DNA from 4 places in the Williamsia sp. Y721 genome. Region 1 is predicted to be linked to each of the others. Evidence: predicted binding sites of a transcription regulator. Region 1 holds the regulator's gene; each other region holds the start of a gene.
The links. Region 1 encodes LexA, which represses DNA repair genes until DNA is damaged. Its sites were predicted from a motif close to CGAACANNTGTTCG; they were not measured.
Positions count from the first base shown of each region.

Region 2: a site for LexA is predicted at 987-1,000, ahead of AC56PL_RS22525 (error-prone DNA polymerase). Genes of this name have one in related genera too.
Region 3: a site for LexA is predicted at 1,049-1,062, ahead of AC56PL_RS00235 (DUF222 domain-containing protein). Genes of this name have one in related genera too.
Region 4: a site for LexA is predicted at 1,320-1,333, ahead of AC56PL_RS24845 (HNH endonuclease signature motif containing protein). Genes of this name have one in related genera too.

Region 1 is NZ_JCASNH010000003.1:681,523-683,726, forward strand. It holds gene nrdR (transcriptional regulator NrdR) at 1-193, opposite strand, end outside; gene AC56PL_RS17885 (LysM peptidoglycan-binding domain-containing protein) at 284-790, opposite strand; gene lexA (transcriptional repressor LexA) at 982-1,701, shown strand; gene AC56PL_RS17895 (acyl-CoA dehydrogenase family protein) at 1,804-2,204, opposite strand, start outside.
Region 2 is NZ_JCASNH010000004.1:648,110-650,313, forward strand. It holds gene AC56PL_RS22520 (alanine racemase) at 1-897, opposite strand, end outside; gene AC56PL_RS22525 (error-prone DNA polymerase) at 1,013-2,204, shown strand, end outside.
Region 3 is NZ_JCASNH010000001.1:53,987-56,190, reverse strand. It holds gene AC56PL_RS00235 (DUF222 domain-containing protein) at 1-906, opposite strand, end outside; gene clpB (ATP-dependent chaperone ClpB) at 1,157-2,204, opposite strand, start outside.
Region 4 is NZ_JCASNH010000005.1:288,917-291,120, reverse strand. It holds gene AC56PL_RS24845 (HNH endonuclease signature motif containing protein) at 1-1,259, opposite strand, end outside; gene AC56PL_RS24840 (TetR family transcriptional regulator) at 1,413-2,060, opposite strand; gene AC56PL_RS24835 (DivIVA domain-containing protein) at 2,144-2,204, opposite strand, start outside.

The sequences.
Region 1 (2,204 bases):
GCATGACCTTCTCACGACTGAACGGTTCAGTGACGCCCGTTCGCTTGACCACCGAGAGCACCGCGGTCTCCACGGTGGTGAAACGGCGTGCACACTGCGAACAGGCGCGGCGGCGACGGATGGCCTGACCCTCGTCCGCCACCCGCGAATCGATTACGCGGGTGTCCTCGTTCTTGCAAAACGGGCAATGCATGCACGATTCCTCGACGGTCGACGGCCTGGGCGGAGTGACCAGACACTGTGACTCCGAGGATACCGTCCGCGATCGCGGCCCCTCCACGGTCTACCTCGCGTAGACGGGGGTGACCAATGCCTGACCCACCGACAGTGCCGAGTTGTTCATGGCGTTGAGTTCCATGATCTTCGCAACCACGGCTTCGGTCGGCATCTCGGGTGCGATGCGGGAGGCGATGGCGCCCAACGACTCCCCCGATTGGACCCGGACGACCTCGGTTCCGACGCGGGCCGGATCGGCGGACTGTTGCATGACGCCGCCGAAGAAGGTCATGAACGCCACCACGAGCATCAGACCGACGCCGGTGACCGACGCAGCCGCCCAGGCGCGTCTGCGGGCGAAGACCATCTCGCGAGCGGTCGGTATCCGCCGCTCGGAATTACGCGAATCGGCACACGAGACGGCGACCCGGCGCTGCGCAGGCAGACGGCGACCGGCCGGGCGTGATGTGTCCGCGGGCCGTACCGGGCGCGTGGTGCGCGGGGCGGTACCGCTCTCGGAGTGGTGAACAGGCCGAGCTGTGGCCGGCCGGATGATGGTGGTGGCTGCAGTCATGGGGTTCAGTCCTCGATCATCGGTTTCGATCTCTATTCGATCACTCGTTCGATTGAAAGAGTGTTCGATTTGTACCACGGGCCTCCGACAAAGCGCCACGCCTGATCGAACAAATGTTTGAGACTTGTGACCATTTGCACTATCTTTGTCGACATGGACCCCGCCCGATACCGCATGAACTGGAGGACCTGATGGCCGATACAACCCAGCCCCCGACACCGGCGGACGGGGCCGCGACCACTGTTGTCGCCACCGAACCACTCGCCGAGGGCTCACTGACCCCCCGTCAGAAAGCAGTTCTCGAGGTCATCCGTACCTCGGTTCGCGAGCGCGGCTACCCGCCGAGCATCCGGGAGATCGGTGACGCCGTCGGTCTGACCTCGACGTCGTCGGTCGCCCACCAGCTCCGCACGCTCGAACGCAAGGGTTTCCTGCAGCGCGAGAACAACCGGCCTCGAGCGGTGAACATCCAGGACACCGACCTGAACCCGGCCACAGCGGCCGGGCAGGTTCAGACACCGGACGAATCCCTGCCGACACCGACGTTCGTCCCGGTCCTCGGCCGGATCGCGGCCGGCGGTCCGATCCTCGCCGAAGAAGCCGTCGAAGACGTCTTCCCGCTCCCCAAAGAGCTGGTCGGTGAAGGTTCACTGTTCCTGCTCAGGGTCGTCGGTGAATCGATGATCGACGCCGCGATCTGCGACGGTGACTGGGTGGTCGTACGCCAGCAGAATGTTGCCGACAACGGCGACATCGTTGCGGCGATGATCGACGGCGACGCCACGATCAAGACATTCAAGCGCACCAAGGACGCCGTGTGGCTGATGCCGCACAACCCGGTGTTCGATCCCATCCCGGGCAACGATGCCGTCATCCTGGGCAAGGTCGTCACAGTGATGCGCCGACTCTGAGCTCCGAGTCGTAGGCAGATCACTCTCAGAGCGATCAAAGGCGGGGTGTACCGGGATATCCCGGTACACCCCGCCTTTCGAGTTCAGGGGATCACGAAGTGATCAGACCCCGAGACTGCGTCCGATCACTTCCTTCATGATCTCGGTCGTGCCGCCGTAGATGGTCTGCACGCGAGAGTCGAGGAACGCCTTGGCGACCGAGTATTCACGCATGTAGCCGTATCCGCCGTGCAGCTGCAGACACCGGTCGACCAGGTGCACCTGGTTCTCGGTGGCGTAATACTTGGCCATTGCGGCGTCCGGGACGGTCAGCTTCTTCTCGTTCAGCAGACCGATGCAGTGATCGACGAAGACGCGCGTCGTCGTGGTCGAGGTGGCCAGTTCGGCCAGCAGGAACCGGGTGTTCTGGAAGTTTCCGATCGAGCGACCGAAGGCCTTGCGGTCCTTGGCGTACTGAACGGTGGTCTCCAGCACCTGCTCCATCGCCGCCGCGGCGACCACTG
Region 2 (2,204 bases), on a different contig from region 1:
ACCACCGCTGATCCAGGCCGGCTGGTCTGCCCCGAGGACTTTGCTGCCGACGTCGACGATGGCCTTTGCTCCGTTGCTGTGCACCACGGTGCCGATTGCCGTCAATGCCACATCGGCCATGGTAGCGATCCCGAGTTCGACCTGCTGCGCGTCGTTGAACACGTAGACACCCGGCCGGATCTCGGTGAGGACCGTGGGATCGGCATCAGATACCGAAGGCGTGGAACCGCCGCTGCGGATCACCGGGTCGATCTGGCGGCTGCGCAGTGATTCGGCGGCCACTGCCAGGGCGCGCGATTCCTCCCCGGCGGCATCGGACGGGCCACCGGGTCGGTAGCTGTGTCCGGGAAAGGTGAAGCTCCCGAGCACCTGCAATCCCGCTTCGACCGCGCCTGCTCCCACATCGCCGACGACCTCAGGGGCGACACCGGTACGGTGATGTCCCGAATCGACCTCGACCAGTACCGAAGCCCCGGGGAGGTGCGCTGCGAGTTGCTGTGCGCCGGCAACCGAATCGACCGCGAGCAGCACCCGCGCCCGCTCCATCACCGCACGCAGTCGTACGGCCTTGTTCTCGGGCAGCCACAGTGGATAGGCGATGAAGAGGTCCGAGAAACCCCCGGCAGCAAAGGATTCCGCTTCTGCGATGGTGGCAACCGTCAGGCCTGTTGCGCCGCCGTCCAATTGGCGTTGTCCCAGGATGAGTGATTTGTGCGTCTTCGCGTGGGGACGCAACCGGAGGCCGGCCGCAGCCGCAAAGGCCGACATGCGGGCGATGTTCGCATCGAGTACCTGCTCGTCGACCGCGAGGAACGGGGTGTCGAGCGCCGATGTCGCGGTCAGTATCCGACCGCCCCGGTCGGGCTCGACCCGGCGAGCTGTGATGCGTTCCGTCATGTGAGGCAACAATGCCAGAGTCGGATTCACGGCACCGAAGTAGTTCACTGCCATCGGCCCTGGTCGAGGTGTGAGGGCGACTTGTTGATCGAAACTATGTTCGATACCATGGGTTATGGGCTGGCACAATGGCCCTCCGACCTGGTCGGAGATGGAGCGCGTACTGTCCGGTCGACCGTCCGACGGCGGCCGGTCCGGTGAGACATTTGCCGGTGATGGCAGTGATAGTCCGGCCTGGTCCCGCAAGCGCGAGCCCTATGAGGCCGGAGCGCTCAGCAGGGGTGCTTCTGCCACTCCGTACGCCGAATTGCATGCCCATACCTCGTACAGTTTTCTCGACGGTGCCAGTAGTCCGGAAGAGATGGCGCAGGAGGCCTACCGGCTGGGACTCGAGGCGCTGGCGATCACCGATCACAACGGCTTCTACGGGGTGGTGCGGTTTGCCGAGGCCGCCAGGGAATGGGAACTGCCCACCATCTTCGGATCCGAGTTGTCGTTGGAACACGACTCGTCTCGGACCGGGATCGCCGACCCGAGCGGTTCGCACCTGCTCGTCCTGGCCCGGGGGCAGGAGGGTTACCGCCGTCTGTCGCGTCAACTGGCCGACGGCCACATGGCGGCCGGGGAGAAGGGGTTGCTGCGCTTCGACATCGACACGCTGGCGCAGGCGGCGCAAGGACATTGGCTGATCCTGACCGGTTGCCGCAAGGGTGATGTACGACGCGCACTGGAGACGGGTGGTCCGTCGGCTGCCGAGAAGGCACTGCGTGATCTGGTTGGCAGGTTCGGCCGCGACAACGTGGTGATGGAACTGACCGTCCACGGTGTTCCCGAAGACGACGAGCGCAATGCCGCCCTCGCGCAGATCGCCCATCGGAATCGGGTGCAGACTGTCGCGACCACGGGCGCGCACTTCGCGGCACCGGAGCGTCGGCGTCTGGCGATGGCGATGGCTGCGGTGCGGGCACGGCGCAGCCTCGACGAGATGGACGGGTGGCTCGGTCCACTCGGTGGCGCGCATCTGCGCAGCGGGGATGAGATGGCCCGGTTGCTCGCCGCACATCCGGAGTCCCTCGACAACGCCGTCATGCTGGCCAAAGACCTGGCATTCGGGCTGCATCTGATCGCGCCGCAGCTACCGCCTTTCGATGTGCCGCAAGGGTATACGGAGAGTTCGTGGTTGCGTGAGCTCACCGCACGTGGGGCATTGGAGCGATATGGCACCCCGCAGGAGCATCCCAAGGCGTACCAGCAGATCGAACACGAGCTGAACGTGATCGATTCACTGGGCTTCCCTGGCTACTTCC
Region 3 (2,204 bases), on a different contig from region 1:
TTTGGTCATCGAGATGATCACCTGCACCGGCAGACCACGGTGCGATTTGCCCAGTTGCCCGGACTCGATCAAATACAACAACGCGGCCTTCAGCGCATCGTGATTGCGCTGCGCCTGACTACGAATGTCGTTGTCAGCAGCGGCCTGCAGGATGTCTTTGTCCAGTGCCGGGTCATCTACCGCACCCGACGGGGACAGCGGGTCACCAGGATTGTTCATCCCTTTCGCGGCCCAGACCGTCAACATCACGTCGAGCAATGCGCGCGTCACCGGGTCCAGATGGCCCGTGATCTTCGACATCAAGTTTGTGGACTGCTTACCCAGACTCAGACCGCGATGGCGGGCGCGGTCCGCGTCGTCGGTCAACGTGCCGTCGGGATCGAGATACTCGACAATCCGCTCACCGATCCGCTCCACTTCTGTCGGGGTGTACCGCTGGCACAACTGCGCCATCGCGGCCTCGGTATTCTCCCGCTTTTCCGCATCGACCTTCGCGGGGATCTTGGCCATCACGTCCATGACGATCGCAGCATGATCGAGATCGATCGCACCGTCCCGTAACGCCGCCGCCGTCTCCGGATACCGCGGCTCGATGACCTCGCCACTGGGTGTCACCGATGCTGTCAGAGCGTCCATTGCCTCCAACCGTTTACGGGCCGCCCCGGGCCGCAGCCGCAACAGTTGTTTGAGCATCGCTACCGGTGAGCCGAAACCTGCTTTCGAAAATGCGCGTCGCACAGTCACTTCGCGCAATACCGGCAAACCAGCGGCCTGCAGCCGTCGCGTCGAGGTTTCGATGCGCTGGAGCACCCGCACACAGTCCTCATCAGACAACGGCGTCAAATCCATTGTGGCGATGCGCTCAACAGCAGCATCAAGCTCGAGCAACGCAGCATTCGTGGGCATGTCGATAGCGAACTGATCTGACACCCCGGACCCCCCAGCCCCTGTGAAACGAATACGAACAGACGTAGTGATTTCTTGGAATCGGAATCCACGTATTTCGGAAGCGCTTGAGCACCAGTGTAACCCAAAATCGCCCGCTGTTCAAACGTATGTTCGATATGATTCTCGCGGTGCCATTCCTCGTGCTCGTAAAAGCAAGAACCCCTGCACCGATGTGGCGCAGGGGTTCTTGTTCAATTACTCAGCCGGGTCAGCCGACGACCAATGTCTCGCCGTCGTCGCTGGTGGTCACCGGGACCACGTCGCCGTCGGTGATCTTGCCGGCCAGCAAAGCCCTGGCAAGCTGATCGCCGATGGCCTGCTGCACCAACCGGCGCAGTGGACGAGCACCGTAGAGCGGATCGAATCCGCGTGTGGCAAGCCACTTCTTGGCGTCCTCGGAGACCTCCAGTTGGAGTCGGCGTTGTGCCAGACGCTTGCCCAGCTGTCCGAGCTGGATGTCGACGATCGACACCAACTGTTCAGCCGTCAGCGCGTCGAACACCACGACGTCGTCGAGTCGGTTGATGAACTCAGGCTTGAATGCCGACCGGACCGCAGCCATCACCTGGTCCTTGTCGCCGCCTGCTCCCAGGTTGGACGTCAGGATCAAGATGGTGTTGCGGAAGTCGACCGTGCGGCCTTGACCGTCGGTCAACCGGCCTTCGTCGAGCACCTGCAGCAGGATGTCGAACACGTCCGGATGAGCCTTCTCGACCTCGTCGAACAGCACCACCGTGTAGGGGCGACGCCGAACGGCCTCGGTCAGCTGACCACCGGCCTCGTAGCCGACATAGCCCGGAGGCGCACCGACGAGCCGTGCCACGCTGTGCTTTTCGCCGTACTCGCTCATGTCTATGCGAACCATGGCATGTTCGTCGTCGAACAAGAACTCGGCAAGAGCCTTGGCCAACTCGGTTTTACCGACACCGGTCGGCCCGAGGAACAGGAACGATCCCAGTGGCCGGTTCGGGTCGGCGACACCGGCCCGAGCGCGACGAACCGCGTCGGACACAGCCTCGACGGCCAGTTTCTGGCCGATGACCCGGGAGCCCAGTTCGTCTTCCATCCGAAGCAGTTTCGCGGTTTCACCCTCGAGCATGCGTCCGGCCGGAATACCGGTCCAGGCTGCGACCACCTCTGCCACATCGTCGGGTCCGACCTCTTCCTGCAACATCACGTCGCCGGTCGGGTCTGCACCCGACTTCTCCATGGCGGCAGCAAGTTCCTTCTCCAGAGTCGGGATGGTGCCGTATCGC
Region 4 (2,204 bases), on a different contig from region 1:
CCCATCATGTTGATGTCGGTCAGACCACCGTTGATCCATGCAAGCAGGTGATGGGCCTCGACCCAGGTCGCTGGATTGGTGCAGCCTGGATGCGAACAACCCCGATCCCGGACGAACAACGCGAGCCGCTGGCCTTTCTGCGCGGTCCGTTTGGTCCGGGCCAGATACAACACCTCCGCGGAGTGGTCGGCGAACACGGCCAAATATTTGTCGGACCGGGCTGCCAGGTGCAGGGCCTCTTTGACTGGAATATCCACTCCCGACGCCGTTCTGGCGATACCCGCGCAGTCGTCGAGCTGCTCTTTGGTCATCGTGATGATCAACTGCGCCGGCAACCCTCGATGCGACTTGCCGAGCAGGTTGCATTCCAGAATCGTTGTCAGGATCGCCTTGAGCGCGTCGTGGCATTGTTGGCCCTTCGAGCGGGTATCACGCTCAGCGGCAGCCTTGACCAGTTCAGCATCCTGTTTCGGATCATCGGAGGCCCCGGCCGGTGAGTTCGGGTCGGCCGGGTTGTTCATCCCCGGCGCCGCCCACACATCCATCACCGTCCGCAACAAGGCCAGGGTTTCCGGATCGAGGGTGCCGGAGATTTTCGCCATCAGATCCACACTCTGATCGCCGATCCCCAGCGAACGTTTACGCGCGCGATCCGAATCATCGGTCAGCCGGCCATCGGGATCAACCCGCGCCAACACCGCACGACCCGATGCCGCCAACTGGGTGGGGTCTTGGCCGACGGCTTCTTCGGTCATCCAGTGATCGACCACGTCATACACCGCCGGATCAGCCGCGGAGGGTATGTGTTTGCGCACGTCCAGCATCACATCCATATGTGCTGTCCCGATCAGCCCGTGAGCCCAGGCTTGTTCGGCGGCAGGGCATTTCGGCGCCAGTTCTTCACCCTGCATCGTGTGGAATCGGCCGACTGCTTCCAACCCGCGGATCCGGGAGAAGGTTTGGCCTTTGGTCAGCCGCAACTCGCTGCGGGTGAACCCGAACAGTGACGAGTACCCGGCTTCGGTAAACGATGATCGATCTGAAACCCGCAACAGGTGACGCAACCCGGTGAACTCGAGCTTGCGAACTATCCGTTCATGCACCCGCACAAGCTCATTGACTTCCGCCCCAGACATATCGGAATCAGCGCAGTCCGCGATATCGGCAACGAGCAACTCCAACTCGAGGTACTTACGCACCAACACCGGAACCGAAGAAGAACCAACCCCAACTTCATCAGATGGATCGTCAGACATCATGCCCCCCAGCACATCTGATTGAATTCTTTCAACCAGAATACTCCGGAAAACACATCATGTCGAATGTTTGTTCGAGTAATGGTTTGGGGCTCTGTCCGAACTAAACTCCCTGTGGAGGAACGTGTTGCGCACGTCGTGCAATCCTGCAACCGGTCAGCGGGGTTCCAAGCCTCGCATCACGCCGGCCACGTATTGATCGAGAGCATGCGGATCTTGTGGTCCTTCGTGGCTCACGGTCAGGTAGGCATAGAGACCGAGGAAGAAGAAGAGCGCACTGTGCGCGGGGTCGACGTCGGCGTAGATCTCACCGCGATCGCGGGCCTGTTCGATCTGGGTGACGACGAGTTCGATGACGGATAGACCTTTGGCGGGGGTGAGATCGAGCTGTGGTCGGGTGGGGGAGAAATACAGGGCCAGGACATCCCGGAACAGATTCCTTCCGAGCCTGCGCTTTGCTGATTTTGTCAGGCGGACAGTCTCGGAGAGCACGTCGGCCAAACCGGGTGACTTGGCGATGAATCGCTCAAGATCTCTTGCGGCTCTGGCGACCTCGGCGTTCTCGATCTCGATGAGGACGTGCTCTTTGCTGGGGAAATGGAAGTAGAACGTGCCGCGTGCGACACCTGCTGCAGCCACGATGGCACCGACATCGGCGTCGGCCACGCCAGTTCGTTTGAATTCGGCCACCGCGGCATCGAAGATGCGTCGACGTGTCTCGAGGCGCTGTGCCGCACGCCCATTCGGCTTGTCTGGAATCCGCGGTCCGAGTTCCTTCTCCGCAGCGTTGCCGTGACCCGTCATCTGTCCGAGTCTAGGTTGCGATCACGCGCTCGCGGTTGTTCTCCACCGCGGACGCGATCGCGGTGGTGGCCTGATCGGTGCTCTCAGCGGGTGGGGTCTTCGTAGCGGGCAAGGCGGTTGTGTAGTTGGCGGAGTGTTTCCTCC